2 regions of the [Bacillus] caldolyticus genome follow, and region 1 is predicted to be linked to the other one. Evidence: riboswitches for the same ligand, from Rfam matches in the RefSeq annotation. Region 1 holds a riboswitch; the other holds the start of a gene.
What was found. Region 1 has a riboswitch for FMN ahead of CWI35_RS01405 (ECF transporter S component). Riboswitches for the same ligand answer to the same signal wherever they lie in the genome.

Region 1 (7,688 bases):
CAACTCCGAACCGAGGGCATTTCTTGACAACTTGCCGTTGGCGATTTGCGGAATCTTCGCGTCAAGCGGCCCGGTGATTTTTCCGCTTTCGGAGAGCACCTTATACCAAGCGATATTGGAATCCAAATTATCGTGGACGCGAATATGGGCGTTTTCGCCAAGGAGAAAGAGCGGGGACACGTAAAGGGCGATGAGGCAAAGTGCCAAAAGGAAAAGCCATCGTTCTCTTTGTTCGGCCATCGGCATCACGCTCCCGCCATAGCTGTTCTTGGCCATGAAATCCCTATTGAATACGATGTGCAATAAGAAGAAAATTATTCCATTCTTACATGACTGTCCTCAATATTGTGATGCGTTAAAACCATGTGTGAGTAAAATATTTGTGGGTGACATTCCGAAATGATCCCCGACGAGGGTTGCGAACTTTTGTTCGCGACGCTCGTCGGGGCCACCAAGCGAAGCGCGGTAGAAAAAGCAAATGTCGTGAAAAAAGGACTCTCTCCCTGCTATGATGGTGATTGTCAACATCAACCGAAAACAGGAGGGAGAGAGTCCATGAAACATCTTACCACAGAATGGCCTTTATTAAAAGAGCTGGAGGAACAATTAGTCAGAACTCTTCAAAAGGTGTTCGCTGTCTTGTTGGCGGCCCTTTTGGAGGAGATTGATCAACAACTGGCGGAAGCGCGGGACAAGCGCCGGTATCAGCTGAAAGACAAACGGCCGACCACGATCCAAACGCTGTTTGGAGAAGTGACGTTTCGACGGAACTACTACTATGATCGGCAGGCGGGGGCGTATACCTTCTTGCTGGATGCCGAACTGGGCTTTGATGGAGCGCAGTCGATCAGCCCTTGCCTCGAGGAAACGGCGGTCGAGTTGGCCGTAGAGTGCTCTTCCTACCGCAAAGCAGCCCGTACGTTGGAGTCGATCGTGGGGTATGCGGTCCTAAGCCACGAGGCGATTCGCCAACTGGTGCTGGAGGCCCCTGTCTCGCTGCACCACCCTGTTTCCCAACGGCACGGCCGAGTGCTATTTGTGGAGGCGGATGGGCTGTTTATTTCCCGCCAGGGGAAAGGGAAACGGGCGAAAGAAGAGAAAATCCTGGCGGTTCACGAGGGATGGAAACGAAACGGTTCGCAGCTCGAGCTCGTGAACCGGCGCCACTACCTCCATGAAGGGGAGGGAGACGTGTGGGAACGGTTTGAAGAGTGGCTGATGAACGAATATGCCTATGACCCGTGCCGGGACCTTTTGATCATCAACGGCGACGCGGCGTCGTGGATCACAGCCTGCCGGGAGTATTTTGGAAAGCGGGCCTGCTTTCAGCTGGATCGATTTCATGTGGCGCGGGAGCTGCGTCAGTGTCTGTCCGGCCATCCGCGTTGGCGGGAGGTGCGGAAGAAGCTGGCGAAACAAGACGAAGAAGGACTTTTGGTCGAGCTGAACAGCGCGGTCGGCACGTTGGAGGACGAAGCGAAAGAGAAGCAGATGGCTGCCATGATCCGCCGGATCGAGTCGATGCCGGGATGCATCCGGGACTATCGGGAGTGGCTGTCGGAGCAAGGGGTGGAGACGACCGGCATGCGTCCGATGGGCCACGCCGAGAGCGTGATGAGCCGGTTTGCGCATCGGGTGAAATCCCGCCGCAGCTGGAAAGACCAAGGGCTTCGGGCGTTTCTGAGGGCGATGGCAGCCCGAATCGACGGGATCGGGTGGAGAAAGGGACGGTGGGAGGAGCAAGAGCCCCAGTCGGCCGTCTCGGCCTCAACAAAGTCCAAGCGGATCGAACAGGCCAAACGGAAGGCCGGACGGTTATGGGCAGATGTGGTGCGTCAGAATCTACCGTGTCTGCAGCGGTCATCCGGGACGCCGATCCATCAAGCGTTGTCGGCGCTCCGGGATGGTGGTTGGGTGTAAAAAAATGGAATACAATATCATCACCTCAAGATGAGGGATGAGAGTCCGAAAGCGCTTACGATATTAATTCCTGAAAATGGTTCGCTAACTAGTGATTGACAACGCCCGTAGTGAACCGAAAAAATGTTCTCCACAAAGTCTTGACTGACTCTAAAACCATAGCCAAGTTGCACACGCTTTATTTTCCCCTTATCATGGTATACATAAACGAATACATAGAAAGGGGAGCACACCATGCCGAAACAACTCCCTCCCGGCCAATTCGAAACGGAAAAATGGCCGATTTTGCATGAAGGCGATGTGTACCAGTTTGATGAAGCAGCGTGGAATTTCCGATTGTTCGGCGATGTGAAAGAGGAAGTGACGCTGTCGTATCAGGAAGTGATGCGGCTGCCGAAGACGATTTCGACCGTGGATATGCACTGCGTGACGACGTGGTCGAAATTTGACACGACGTTTGAAGGCATCGCTTTCCGCGAGTTTTTGCGCTTCGTCGATCTCGATCCCGATGTGAAATATGTGAAAATTTACGGCTACTTAAACGGCGACCGGTTCGGCTATTCGGCAAACTTGCCGCTTGACGCGCTGATGGGCGACGATGCCTTGTTTGTTTATCGGTGGAAAGACAAGCATCACGACTGGCAGGACATCTCGCCGAAGCACGGCTATCCGCTCCGGTTCATCCCGCCGGCGACATTTTATTTATGGAAAGGGGCGAAATGGGCGTCCGGCATCCGCTTTATGAAAGAAGATGAGCCGGGCTATTGGGAGGAGCGCGGCTATTCGATGACCGCCAATCCGTTTAAAGAAGAGCGGTTTGCCGAGTGGGTGCCGCGGATTCGCTTTTGACAAACGCAAAAAAGCGAGGGAAAAACCCTCGCTTTTTGTTCATCAAGCGGCTTGGCGGGATGCCGCTTGTTTCTCAAGCCAAGCACGAAGACGCCAAAAGAGAAGCTGAAATACGATGGCCGCCATCGCTCCTTTGACGGCGTTAAACGGCAAAATCGCCGATACCACCAACGCCTTCGCTTCCGGTGCGCTCATCTGCGGAGCGCCAAGGAAAAGGGTGTACGCCGGCATAAAGACGTAGTAGTTGAGCACGCTCATGACGAGCGCCATTGTCACTGTTCCCGCCGCCAACCCCAGCAGCAAGCCTTTTTTCGATGCGGCTTTCCCATAAATATAGGAAACCGGCAAAATAAACGCCGCCCCAGCGGTAAAGTTGGCGATTTGGCCGATCGGAACGCCGGTCGCACTGCCGACAAAAACGTAGTTCAACACGTTTTTCAAGAGTTCGACCGCCACGCCGGCGAGCGGGCCGTACAACAGCGCGGCGACAAGCGCCGGGATGTCGCTGAAGTCGACAAGCAAAAAGTTCGGAAACGGCGGCAGCGGAAAGTTGAGCATCATGAGCACATGCGCCATGGCGCCCAACACTCCGATGCCGACAAAGGCGCGGATGGAAATGCGTTTCATGCTTGTTCTCCTCCCCTTCTCGTGATTCATCCTCACAAGAAGAAGGCTGCCGCCGCGAACGCCAACAAAAACTCCCTTAAACCGAACGAGGCTTAAGGGAGAAAAAGGGTGTGCGCAACTAGACGTTCGCATGCGCCAAAACGAACGCCGGCAAACCTTCATCTTCTCCCATCCAGACTATACTGTCGGCTCCGGACTCGCACCGGATCCTGCCTTGCGGCTCGCGGGCTGAGAGGCCAAGCGCCTCATCACCGCCGGTCGGGAATTTCACCCTGCCCCGAAGATGAATCGCTTATACATTTTTATTATTCCGATGAATTTAGTATACAATACCTCTTTTCGTTTGTCTATCATTTTTTCCCATATGTTTTATGTTTGGCGCCTACTCCGCCAACTTGTCAATTCTCCTTTGGAAGCATATCCCCCGGCTCGAGCACCGGCGGATGGACGTCCACCGTATCGGCGTATTTCAGCCCGGTTCCGGTATTTAATACGACGACCGTCTCCCCGTCGCGAATCCAACCGCTCTCGCGCAACGTTCGTGCCGCCGCAAACGCCGCCGCTCCTTCCGGGCAAATGAACGCCCCTTCGAGTTCGGCTGCCGTCCGCTGTTCAGCCAAAATCGCTTCATCGCCAATGGCAACCGCGCAACCGTCCGTCTCATACACCGCCTCAAGAACAAGAAAGTCGCCAAGCGCTTTCGGCACATTGATGCCAAACGCCACTGTATGGGCGTTCGGCCAAAACTCCGATTCACGTTTTTTCTCCTTCCACGCCTTGACGATCGGCGCGCAATGCTCGGCCTGCACAGCGACAAGCCGCGGCATGCGGCCGTCCACCCAGCCGAGCGCCTGCAGTTCTTTGATCGCCTTGTAAATGCCGATCAACCCGACGCCGCCGCCGGTCGGATACAAAATGACATCCGGGAGCTGCCACGAGAACTGTTCGGCGATCTCCAGTCCCATCGTTTTCTTCCCTTCAATCCGGTACGGTTCTTTCAACGTCGACGCATCGTACCATCCGTATTCGCGGATCGCTTTGGCGACGATTTGCCCGGCATCGCTAATGAGGCCGTTGACGAAATACAATTCCGCCCCAGCGATGGCGCATTCCTTTCGCGTCAGTTCCGGTGCATCAACCGGCATGACGACTGTCGCCTGAATGCCCGCCCGCGCCGCGTATAGCGACCATGCCGCGCCGGCGTTGCCGTTTGTCGGCATGGCGAGTCGTTTGACGCCCAATTCCTTTGCTTTCGAAATCCCAACCGCCGCGCCGCGGGCTTTAAACGTCCCGGTCGGAATGACGCCTTCGTCTTTCATATAGAGTGAGTCAATGCCGATATTCCGGCCAAGGCGCGGCATTCGCACAAGCGGAGTCATTCCTTCCCCTAAAGAGACAATATGTTCAGGATGTTTCACCGGCAATAGCTCATGATACCGCCATAAACTCGGTTCTCGCTCCGCAAGTGCCTCCCGCTTCACTTCTTGGCGCATCAACTCCAAATCGTACGCGACCAGAAGCGGCGAACCGCATTCGCAAAGTTGATGGATTTGGTCGACATCGTATGTACGTTCACACTTCGGACAATACAGATGAGACACGTAGCTGAATGACATGGTTTGGCTTCTCCTTTCCATTTGTTTCATCCGCACGAGGCAGGAAGCACCTACTTTCGCGTTTTGGACGAGACACTGGCCTTTTCATTATACCATAACCGTCCTCTGCCACCGGCGCCTGTAATGGCAGCGTCCGTACGCCAACTTTGGGGCATCATAGCGCCAAGTAGGAAATGGTCCCCCCTCTTTTTTACCGTTTGAAGCCGCATATGGTAAAATAAAACGGAAACCGCCTCTTTTTTCTCACTGCATCGGCGGAATGATTCGTTGATCCAGAAAAACTTATACATAAGGAGATGAACCAATGAAACAGGAACTCATCGAACGCTTCATCTGCTACGCGAAAGTCAACACTCAATCCGACCCAAACAGCCATACGTGCCCATCGACTTCGGGACAGTGGGAGCTGGCGAGAATGCTCGTCGAAGAGCTGAAGTCGATCGGGATGGAAGATGTGACGATCGATGACAACGGCTACGTGATGGCGACGTTGCCGGCCAATACGGACAAAAACGTGCCAGTGATTGGCTTTTTGGCTCATATGGACACCGCTCCGGAGTTTACGGGAGCCAACGTCAACCCGCAAATCATCGAACAGTACGACGGCGGGGACATCGTGTTAAACAAAGAACAAGGCATCATCTTGTCGCCAAACGATTTCCCGGAGCTCGCTCACTACCAAGGGCATACGCTCATCACGACCGATGGGACGACGCTGCTTGGCGCCGATGATAAAGCCGGAATCGCCGAAATTATGACCGCGATGAACTATCTCATTCAACACCCGGAAATCAAGCACGGCAAAGTGCGCGTCGCCTTTACGCCGGATGAGGAAATTGGCCGCGGGCCGCATAAATTTGACGTTGCCAAATTCGGCGCCCAATTTGCCTACACGGTCGACGGCGGGCCGCTGGGCGAATTGGAGTATGAAAGCTTTAACGCTGCCGAAGCGAAAATCACGATCAAAGGAAAAAACGTCCATCCGGGCACAGCGAAAGGAAAAATGATCAACTCGATCAAAATCGCCATGGAGTTCGAGCAGCAGTTGCCAGCCGATGAGGCGCCTGAGCATACGGAAGGATATGAAGGGTTTTACCATTTGCTTTCGTTCCAAGGCAGTGTAGAGGAAACGAAGCTTCATTACATCATCCGCGACTTTGACCGCGAACAGTTCGAGGCTCGCAAAGCGAAAATGAAAGAGATCGCGGCTTCGCTTGCGCAAAAATATGGAAACGACCGAATCACTCTCGAAATCAACGACCAATATTACAACATGCGCGAAAAAATCGAGCCGGTGCGCCACATTGTGGACATCGCCCACGAAGCGATGACGAACTTGGGCATTGAACCAAAGGTGAAACCGATCCGCGGCGGTACAGACGGGTCGCAGCTCTCCTACATGGGGCTGCCGACGCCGAACCTTTTCGCCGGCGGCGAAAACTTCCACGGCCGCTACGAATACATTTCCGCCGACAATATGGTGAAAGCGGCCGAAGTGATCGTGGAGATCATCAAGCTGTTCGAGCAAAAAGCATCTTGATCTGCGGAAAAACTCTCTTGAACGATCTTTTTTCGATCGTCCAAGCACAAGCGGCTGCAAGCCCGCCCATTAGGAGTAAAGAAAAGGTGTCCCGAGTCTTTTGGGGACACCTTCTTCATTAGATAAGCGACCGTTCGCCCTTCCATCCTTTTTCCTCGGTCAACACCTGTTACGGAAGCCGGTTGATCCGCCCCTCGATCCGTGCTGAGAACGGTTGCTCAAGACCGCGAATATACGAGACAAGGGCATCCAAATCGACCGGGCCGACCTCGCGGTTTGTCCCATGCGTCAACACCGTGAACCCATCGCCGCCGTCGGCGAGGAAGCTGTTGACTGTCACCGTGTACTCGGCGTCCGGTTTTAGCGGTGTGCCGTCAGGAAGCTGAATGTCAATGACTTTTTCTCCGACCGGCTTGCTGGCGCTCCATGTATAGCGGAGGCCGGAGATTTGCAGCATGCGCGTTTGGGTTGGCTGCCATTGTTGATTCAAAAGCTGGCGGATTTGCGCGCCGGTGAGCGTCATTTTCACGAGCTGGTTGTTGAACGGCTGAACGTTGTACAATTCGCCCCACGTCACTTCGCCTTGTTCAATATCGGCACGAATGCCGCCCGGGTTCATAAAGGCAAAATCGGTTTTCATCGCCGCCCGCTGGGCATCGGCGATCAAATTGCCCAAGGCGGACTCGCCGCTTTCGTTTTGTTCATCGGTGATCGTTTCGGCTGCTGTGCCGACGACTTGATTGACAAGCGGCGCCACTTTCGCTTCATATTTTTCGACGAGGGCACGGATTTCCGGGTCCGGAGTGATGCCGTCATGATAGGTCGTCACGATCTCCGCTTTTTTGGCGACGACGTCTTTCGTACGCGGGTCGATTTTCAAATCGACATCAGAAAACGCCGTGCCGTACGAATACGACTGAACGAGCAGCTTGCCGTCCACAACCGCATTTAAATAGGCATGGTTATGACCGGCGAAAATCACATCGACTTCATCATCGACATTTTTGGCGATATCGACAATTTCCCCGCTTGCGTTTGTCCCATCCGGATTGGATACGCCTGGGTTATGGGCGAGAACGACGATCGTTTGCACCCCTTTTTTCTTCAGTTCCCGGACCGCTTTGTTAATCGCTGTT
Region 2 (7,688 bases), 470 kb from region 1:
TTTTTGCAACAGCGGATCGGCGTCGGGACAAGCTTTGATTTAGGCGTGCGGAAAATCTATGTCCTAAACCGGGAAGTACATATTTACTACTGCAACGGTTTATGCGACACGCAATACATTATCGAATTGTTAAAACAAATTGTGCGCGTCAACGATGATGAACGCCAGGCGTCCCAAGCGTGGCAGATCATCGAAAATCGACTCGTTCATCAGCAAGTCAGTCCGGTGACGAGCCTCGACGAAGCGGTTGACAAGCTGCTGTCGGGCTTGATCATCGTCTTGATTGAAGGCGAATCGACCGGATTTGCTGTCGACGTCCGCAGCTATCCGGGTCGGCAGCCGCAAGAGCCGGATACGGAAAAAGTTGTGCGCGGCGCCCGCGACGGCTACGTCGAGAACATCATTGTCAACACGGCGCTCACCCGCCGCCGCATCCGCGACGAGCGGCTGCGCTTTGAAATTTTGCAAGTCGGCGAGCGGTCAAAAACGGACGTATGCATCGCCTATATTAAAGACGTCGCTGACCCGGGGCTTGTTGAACTCGTCAAGAAAGAGTTGCAGCAAATCAACGTCGATGGACTGACGATGGGCGACAAAACAGTCGAAGAGTTTTTAGTCAAGCAAGGATACAACCCGTACCCGCTCGTCCGTTATACCGAGAGGCCGGATGTAGCAGCGACGCACCTGCTTGAAGGGCACGTGCTCATTATGGTTGATACATCGCCAAGCGTCATCATCACGCCGACAACATTTTTCCACCACGTCCAGCATGCCGAGGAATACCGGCAGTCGCCAGGGGTCGGGACGTTTGTGCGCTGGGTGCGGTTTTTAGGCATTTTGACGTCGTTGTTTTTGCTGCCGCTGTGGGTGCTGTTCGTCCTTGAACCGTCGTTGCTGCCCGAATCGTGGGCGTTTATTGGGCCGAACAAACAAACGAACATCCCGATCATTGTGCAAATTTTGCTCGCTGATTTTGGGATTGAGTTTTTGCGGATGGCAGCCATTCATACCCCGACGCCGCTATCAACCGCGATGGGTTTGATTGCCGCCGTCTTGATCGGACAAATCGCCATCGATGTCGGGCTGTTTGTGCCGGAAGTGATCTTGTACATTTCGGTGGCGGCGATCGGTTCATTTGCGACGCCAAGCTATGAGTTGAGCGTGGCGAATAAGATTTCTCGATTGGCATTGGTCATTCTTGTCGCCTTGTTTAAAGTGCCCGGGCTCGTCATTGGCACGACCGTTTATTTGCTTTGGCTCGCCAGCATCCGCTCGCTTAATACGCCGTACTTATGGCCGTTCATCCCGTTCGATCCAGCGGCATTTATGCAAATTGTCGTCCGCCGTTCGGTTGCCGGAGCGAGAGTGCGCCCGAGCATCGTTCACCCGCAAGACCGGCAAAAACAGCCGTCATGACGCGAACGATCCATTTGGAAGCGGCCGTCTCCACCTATTGGCGGCCGCTTTTTTCGTTTTAGCGCTATTGCAACTTTTTTATAATTATGATAAGTTATATTTAATTGCTTGCACTGATGGTGCTTGCCTCAGTGCTTCGCACGTTTGCACGGACGGAATGGGCATGGCCCAGCGCGGGGTGTGCGGCCTTCCGTTTCAAGGCAGAGCCGATGGCGCTCTGCGGTTTTCCATTTTGTAAAGGCAGTTGCCGATTTTGCAAACTGTCTTTTTTGCTTTTGCCATGCGATTTCGATAGAGGAATGAGGGGTTTGCGATGTTTCTTCACGGGACAAGCCGCGTGAATGAACAAGGGCATTTGGAAATCGGCGGCGTCGATGTGGTCGAGTTGGCCAAAACGTATGGCACGCCGCTTTATATTTATGACGTTGCGTTGATCCGCGCTCGGGCGCGCGCGTTTAAAGAAGCGTTCCAGCGTCACGGCGTGCGGGCGCAAGTCGCGTATGCGAGCAAGGCGTTTTCCGCCGTCGCCATCGTGCAGCTGGCCGCTGAGGAGGGATTGTCGCTTGACGTCGTCTCAGGCGGTGAGCTGTATACGGCGCTTGCGGCCGGTTTTCCGCCTGAGCGCATCCATTTTCATGGCAACAACAAAAGCCGGGACGAATTGGCGATGGCGCTTGAACACGGCATCGGCTGCATCGTTGCCGACAACTTTTACGAACTCGAGCTGATCGAAGAGCTGGCGGCGTCATGCGGTTGGACGGTGCCGGTTTTGCTCCGCGTGACGCCGGGGGTCGAGGCGCATACGCACGATTACATTTTAACCGGGCAAGAAGATTCAAAGTTCGGCTTTGACTTAAACAACGGTCAGGCGGACGAGGCGTTTCGCCGTGTTATGGCATCGGCCGCGTTTCAGCTGCTCGGCGTTCATTGCCATATCGGCTCGCAAATTTTTGAAACAGCTGGGTTTGTGCTCGCGGCGCAAAAAGTGTTTGCCAAGCTGGCGGAGTGGAACAAGGAGCACGGATTTGTCCCAGCGGTTGTCAATCTTGGCGGCGGCTTTGGCATCCGCTATACGGAGGAAGACGACCCGATTCCGGTGACAGCGTACGTCGACTGCATCGTGGAAGAGGTGAAAAGGCAGGCCGAAGCTTGCCGCTTGCCGTTGCCGGAAATTTGGATCGAGCCGGGGCGGTCGCTCGTGGGTGATGCGGGAACGACGATTTATACGATCGGTTCGCGCAAAGAGGTGCCCAACGTCCGCACCTATATTGCCGTTGACGGCGGCATGAGCGACAACATCCGCCCGGCGCTTTACGGAGCGAAATACGAAGCCGCGCTCGCCAACCGGGTGTTCGGCGAGCCGACGGAAGTCGTATCGATCGCCGGGAAGTGTTGCGAGTCAGGCGACATGCTCATTTGGGACATCGCCCTGCCGGAAGCGAAGCCGGGCGATTATTTGGCCGTTTTTTGCACCGGCGCTTACGGCTATTCCATGGCGAACAATTACAACCGTCTGCCGCGCCCAGCCGTTGTGTTCGTTGAAAACGGCGACGCCCAGCTCGTTGTGAAACGGGAGACATATGAAGATTTGATCCAATATGATTTGCCTTTGAAAACGAAAGTGAAAAAGTGAAGGCCGCCGGTTGGAAAGAGAACGGCCTTCACAAAGAAAAGGCGCCCGCTGCTTTTTTTGGGCGCCTTCTTTCATTGTTGATTTGAGGAAAATGCTGATTTGATCGCGTTCCAAATTTCTTTGAAGATGTCGATAAGGTTTTGAATGAACGTTTTCCCTTCTTCTGACTGCAAAAACGCCGATAGCTGTTCTTTCGCCTTGCTCAGCTGATCGTTCACTTGATCCCAATTAATATGGGCGTTTTGCATTTTATGGAAAAGGGAAATCAGGTTGTTGATTTCATTCTCGCTCAGCGTAATGCCAAGGTCGTTGGCGATTTTTTCAATAAGGGCGCGCAAATCAGCGTCCGTCTGCGGTGGGTTGTTGGCGATTTCTTGTTTGATTTTCGCCAGCAGGGCGACCGCTTTGTCCGCGCCGATCGAATCGGCGAGCTTCGCCGTCTGCACCATTTCCTCGTTCGCCACTTTTTTGACATCATCAGGGATGGCTTGGTCCGAGGAAATTTCATACGCCTTCATCAGCCCCGTCAGCGCTGCGGTGCCGGAAACCGGAAACGGGGCGGTGATGTAAATATCGGCATCTTTCACCCCTGCGGTGATCAAGGCGTTTGTATACATCTCTTTCGTCACCCATGTGATGTTGTGCGTTTCGACATGAAGCCCCGAGCCGGGCTCTTTTATCGTGATCATCGACGACGAGATGGCGCGCGTGCCGATTTGCGCTTTCGGAATGAGTCCGTCCAAATATTTATGCTCCTCAACGTTTGAGACGGTGATCGTTTGCGCCCCGTCCGGCGCCTTCATTTCGTCGAGCACTTTTTGCTTTTGTTCATTCGTTAAGTTTTCCCCGAGCGTCACAATGACATCGCCCGGCGCGGCATCGGCCGCTGCGATGCCCGGAGATGCCAAGAGCACCGCCCAAAGCAGCGATGAAGCGATCGTTCGTTTCACATAGCTCGCCTCCTGTTTACGAAAATGCATTATCATTATACCGTACGCTCGCCTGCTTGGCTATCGGCAAAAAGCGACGCGGTCAGGCGGCGTGCGAATTTGAAAAGACATTTTTTCTTTTGTTTCACTTGGCAATCATGGTATGATAAAAGCAGTTTCGATGTCGAAAAGGAGCTGGATGCTTGTGGCGAAAAAAGGATATATTCTAATGGAAAACGGCGGGAAAATCAAGTTTGAACTGTTCCCAAACGAGGCGCCGGTGACGGTGGCCAATTTTGAGAAGCTCGCAAACGAAGGCTTTTATAACGGGTTGACGTTCCACCGCGTCATCCCTGGATTTGTCAGCCAAGGAGGATGTCCACGCGGCAACGGAACGGGCGATGCCGGCTATACGATCCCGTGCGAGACGGACAACAATCCACACCGACATGTCACCGGCGCGATGTCCATGGCGCACCGCGGCCGCGACACCGGCAGCTGCCAGTTCTTTATCGTCCACGAGCCGCAGCCGCACTTGGATGGGGTGCACACCGTCTTTGGCCAAGTGACATCGGGCATGGACGTCGTGAGGACGATGAAAAACGGCGACGTGATGAAGGAAGTGAAAGTATTTGACGAACCGTAAACAGCGCATGAGCGAGGATGATCGGACTGTTCGAAACAACTGGCGCCTGTTTTTCTTTTTGCTTGCGGCCAGCCTGTTGTGGGGAGCGGCGTATTGGATTTGGGTTGCGGAATGATGATGCAGGGCGTTTCGTGTGGTATAATGAACATAACGATATAGTGATGCATCCTTCGGGGCAGGGTGAAATTCCCGACCGGCGGTGATGGGGCTTTCCGCCCCTCAGCCCGCGAGCCGAAAGGCAGGATCCGGTGCGATTCCGGAGCCGACAGTATAGTCTGGATGGGAGAAGGATGCCAATATGCGCACGGCTGTTTTCGGCCGGTTCAGACCCATGGGCAGCGTCTGTCGGCCGACTAGGCATGGTAGTATCTTTTGTTTCCGACCGGCCGGTATAGCCTGCTTAGCGAACGTGTGTTTGTTTGCGCATCATTGGTCATTCTCTCATCAATGAGCCCCCGGGGACATCCCGGGGGTTTCGTTTTTATTGAAGGAGGGAGTGCGGTGCATAACGATGAACATTATATGCGGCTCGCTCTCGATGTGGCCAAAGCTGGGGTCGGGCAAACGTCTCCCAATCCTGCAGTTGGCGCGGTCGTTGTCAACGGTGGGACGGTCGTTGGGCTTGGCGCCCATTTGAAAGCGGGTGAGCCGCACGCTGAAGTCTATGCGATCCGCATGGCTGGCGAGAAGGCGCGCGGTGCGACGGTGTACGTGACGCTTGAGCCGTGCAGCCATTATGGAAAAACGCCGCCATGTGCCGATTTGCTCATCCAGGCGGGCGTCCGTCGCGTCGTCGTTGCCACGACCGACCCGAATCCGCTTGTCGCGGGAAAAGGGATTGCCAAGCTGCGCCAAGCGGGCATTGACGTTGATGTTGGCGTATTAAAAGACGAAGCGGACGAATTAAATCGGATGTTTTTCCACTATATCGCCGCAAAAACGCCGTTTGTCACGTTGAAGTTCGCATGCAGCCTCGATGGCAAAATCGCGACGGCGACGGGGGAAAGCAAATGGATTACATCAAGCGCGGCGCGTGAGGATGTCCATCGCCTTCGTGCGCAGCATGACGCCATTTTGGTCGGCGTCAACACCGTTTTGACCGACAACCCGAAGCTTACCGTCCGCTTTGGGGAAAAGCGGAAAAACCCGCTGCGCATCATTTTAGATACAAAATTGCGTACACCGCTTGACGCCCATGTCGTCGCTGACAAGGAAGCAGAAACGTGGATCATCACCGGCGGCGTCAGTCGGGAACAAGCAGCGGCGTATGAGCGCCTTGGGGTGCGTGTATTTTCAATGCCGACGGCCCAGATCGATGTCCGCGATGTGCTCCGTCTGCTTGGGGAGCAGGGAGTCATGTCGCTGTTTGTCGAAGGCGGCTCGCGCGTTCATGACAGCTTCCTCCGCGCGGGAGCAGTCAATGAGGTCATCGCCTATATCGCTCCGAAGCTGATCGGCGGCCGCGGGGCGCCGACGCCGGTCGGCGGCCTTGGCTTCGCCCGGCTTGCTGAAGCGGTGGAGCTTGACATCCGCCGCATCGAGACGATCGGCCCGGACATCAAAATCGTCGCCGCGCCGAAACGGAAGGAGGAATCGTTGTGTTCACTGGCATTATTGAAGAGATCGGCACGATCGAACAAATGAAGCAAACCGGCGATGCCATCGTGATGACGATTGGCGCCAAGCGGGTGCTCGAAGATGTGCGGCTTGGCGACAGCATCGCCGTCAACGGCGTCTGCTTGACCGTCACATCGTTCACCGAACGGCAGTTTACGGTCGATGTCATGCCGGAGACGGTGAAAGCGACGGCGCTAAAGACATTAAAGCCGGGATCGAAGGTGAATTTGGAGCGGGCAATGGCGGCTGGAGGACGGTTTGGCGGCCATTTCGTCACCGGGCATGTGGACGGCGTCGGGCGCATCATCCGGCAGTGGCCGAAAGCGAACGCCGTCTACTATGAAATCGAAGTGCCGGCCTCGCTGCGCGCCTATATGATTGAGAAAGGATCGGTCGCAGTCGATGGGACGAGCTTGACGATTTTCGGTCTGAGCGAGCGCACGTTCATCGTTTCACTCATTCCGCATACGCGTGAGGCGACGATTTTAGGCGAAAAGCGGCCGGGCGATCTCGTCAATATCGAGTGCGACATGATCGGCAAGTACGTCGCCGCTTTCCTCACCGCGAAAGCGACGCCGACCTCCAAATTGACGGTCGAATTTTTGGAGCAGCACGGCTATAAATAGTGGAAAAGGGGGCAAGCTTGATGTTTGACACGATTGAAGCAGCGCTTTCGGCGCTGAAAAACGGAGAAGTGATCATCGTTTGCGATGACGAAGACCGCGAAAATGAAGGCGATTTTGTCGTGCTGGCCGAAAAAGCTACTCCGGATGTCATTAACTTTATGATCACTCATGGCCGCGGGCTCGTCTGCGTGCCGATTACGGAGGAATTGGCGGAGCGGCTCGAGCTTGAGCCGATGGTCACTCATAACACGGACGCGCATGGCACAGCGTTTACGGTGAGTGTCGACTACAAAACGACAACGACGGGAATCAGCGCCTACGAGCGGGCGGCGACGATTCAGGCGCTGCTTGATCCGAATGTGAAAGCGAGCGATTTTAAACGTCCTGGCCACGTTTTTCCGTTGATTGCGAAAAAGGGAGGCGTCTTGCGGCGCGCCGGCCATACAGAAGCGGCGGTTGATTTGGCCCGTTTGTGCGGCGCGAAGCCGGCCGGCGTCATTTGCGAAATCATTAAAGAGGACGGGACGATGGCTCGCGTTCCTGATTTGCGGCAAATCGCCGACCAGTTCGGATTGAAAATGATCACGATCAAAGATTTGATCGCCTATCGGAGCCAGCGGGAAAAGCTCGTGAAACGGGAGGTGGACGTTTGGCTGCCGACCGAATTCGGCGAATTTCGCGCCATCGGCTACACAAACGTGCTCGACGGAAAAGAGCATGTGGCGCTTGTCAAAGGAGAGATCATCCCGGATGAGCCGATCTTGGTGCGCGTCCATTCCGAATGCTTAACTGGCGATGTGTTTGGCTCGTACCGGTGCGAC

Region 2: another riboswitch for FMN. It lies ahead of ribD (bifunctional diaminohydroxyphosphoribosylaminopyrimidine deaminase/5-amino-6-(5-phosphoribosylamino)uracil reductase RibD); the one in region 1 lies ahead of CWI35_RS01405 (ECF transporter S component).

Annotation. Positions count from the first base shown of each region.
Region 1 covers NZ_CP025074.1:266,176-273,863, reverse strand. Annotated here, with positions in the region: gene CWI35_RS01425 (DUF6044 family protein) at 1-240, opposite strand, end outside; gene CWI35_RS01420 (ISLre2 family transposase) at 556-1,920, shown strand; gene CWI35_RS01410 (sulfite oxidase-like oxidoreductase) at 2,155-2,769, shown strand; gene CWI35_RS01405 (ECF transporter S component) at 2,812-3,396, opposite strand; FMN riboswitch at 3,553-3,685, opposite strand; gene CWI35_RS01400 (threonine synthase) at 3,795-5,012, opposite strand; gene pepT (peptidase T) at 5,317-6,552, shown strand; gene CWI35_RS01385 (bifunctional metallophosphatase/5'-nucleotidase) at 6,722-7,688, opposite strand, start outside.
Region 2 covers NZ_CP025074.1:3,254,385-3,262,072, forward strand. Annotated here, with positions in the region: gene CWI35_RS16945 (spore germination protein) at 1-1,416, shown strand, start outside; gene lysA (diaminopimelate decarboxylase) at 1,730-3,049, shown strand; gene CWI35_RS16955 (DUF1002 domain-containing protein) at 3,121-3,999, opposite strand; gene CWI35_RS16960 (peptidylprolyl isomerase) at 4,184-4,624, shown strand; gene CWI35_RS18725 (hypothetical protein) at 4,611-4,739, shown strand; FMN riboswitch at 4,787-4,919, shown strand; gene ribD (bifunctional diaminohydroxyphosphoribosylaminopyrimidine deaminase/5-amino-6-(5-phosphoribosylamino)uracil reductase RibD) at 5,126-6,268, shown strand; gene ribE (riboflavin synthase) at 6,223-6,867, shown strand; gene CWI35_RS16975 (bifunctional 3,4-dihydroxy-2-butanone-4-phosphate synthase/GTP cyclohydrolase II) at 6,888-7,688, shown strand, end outside.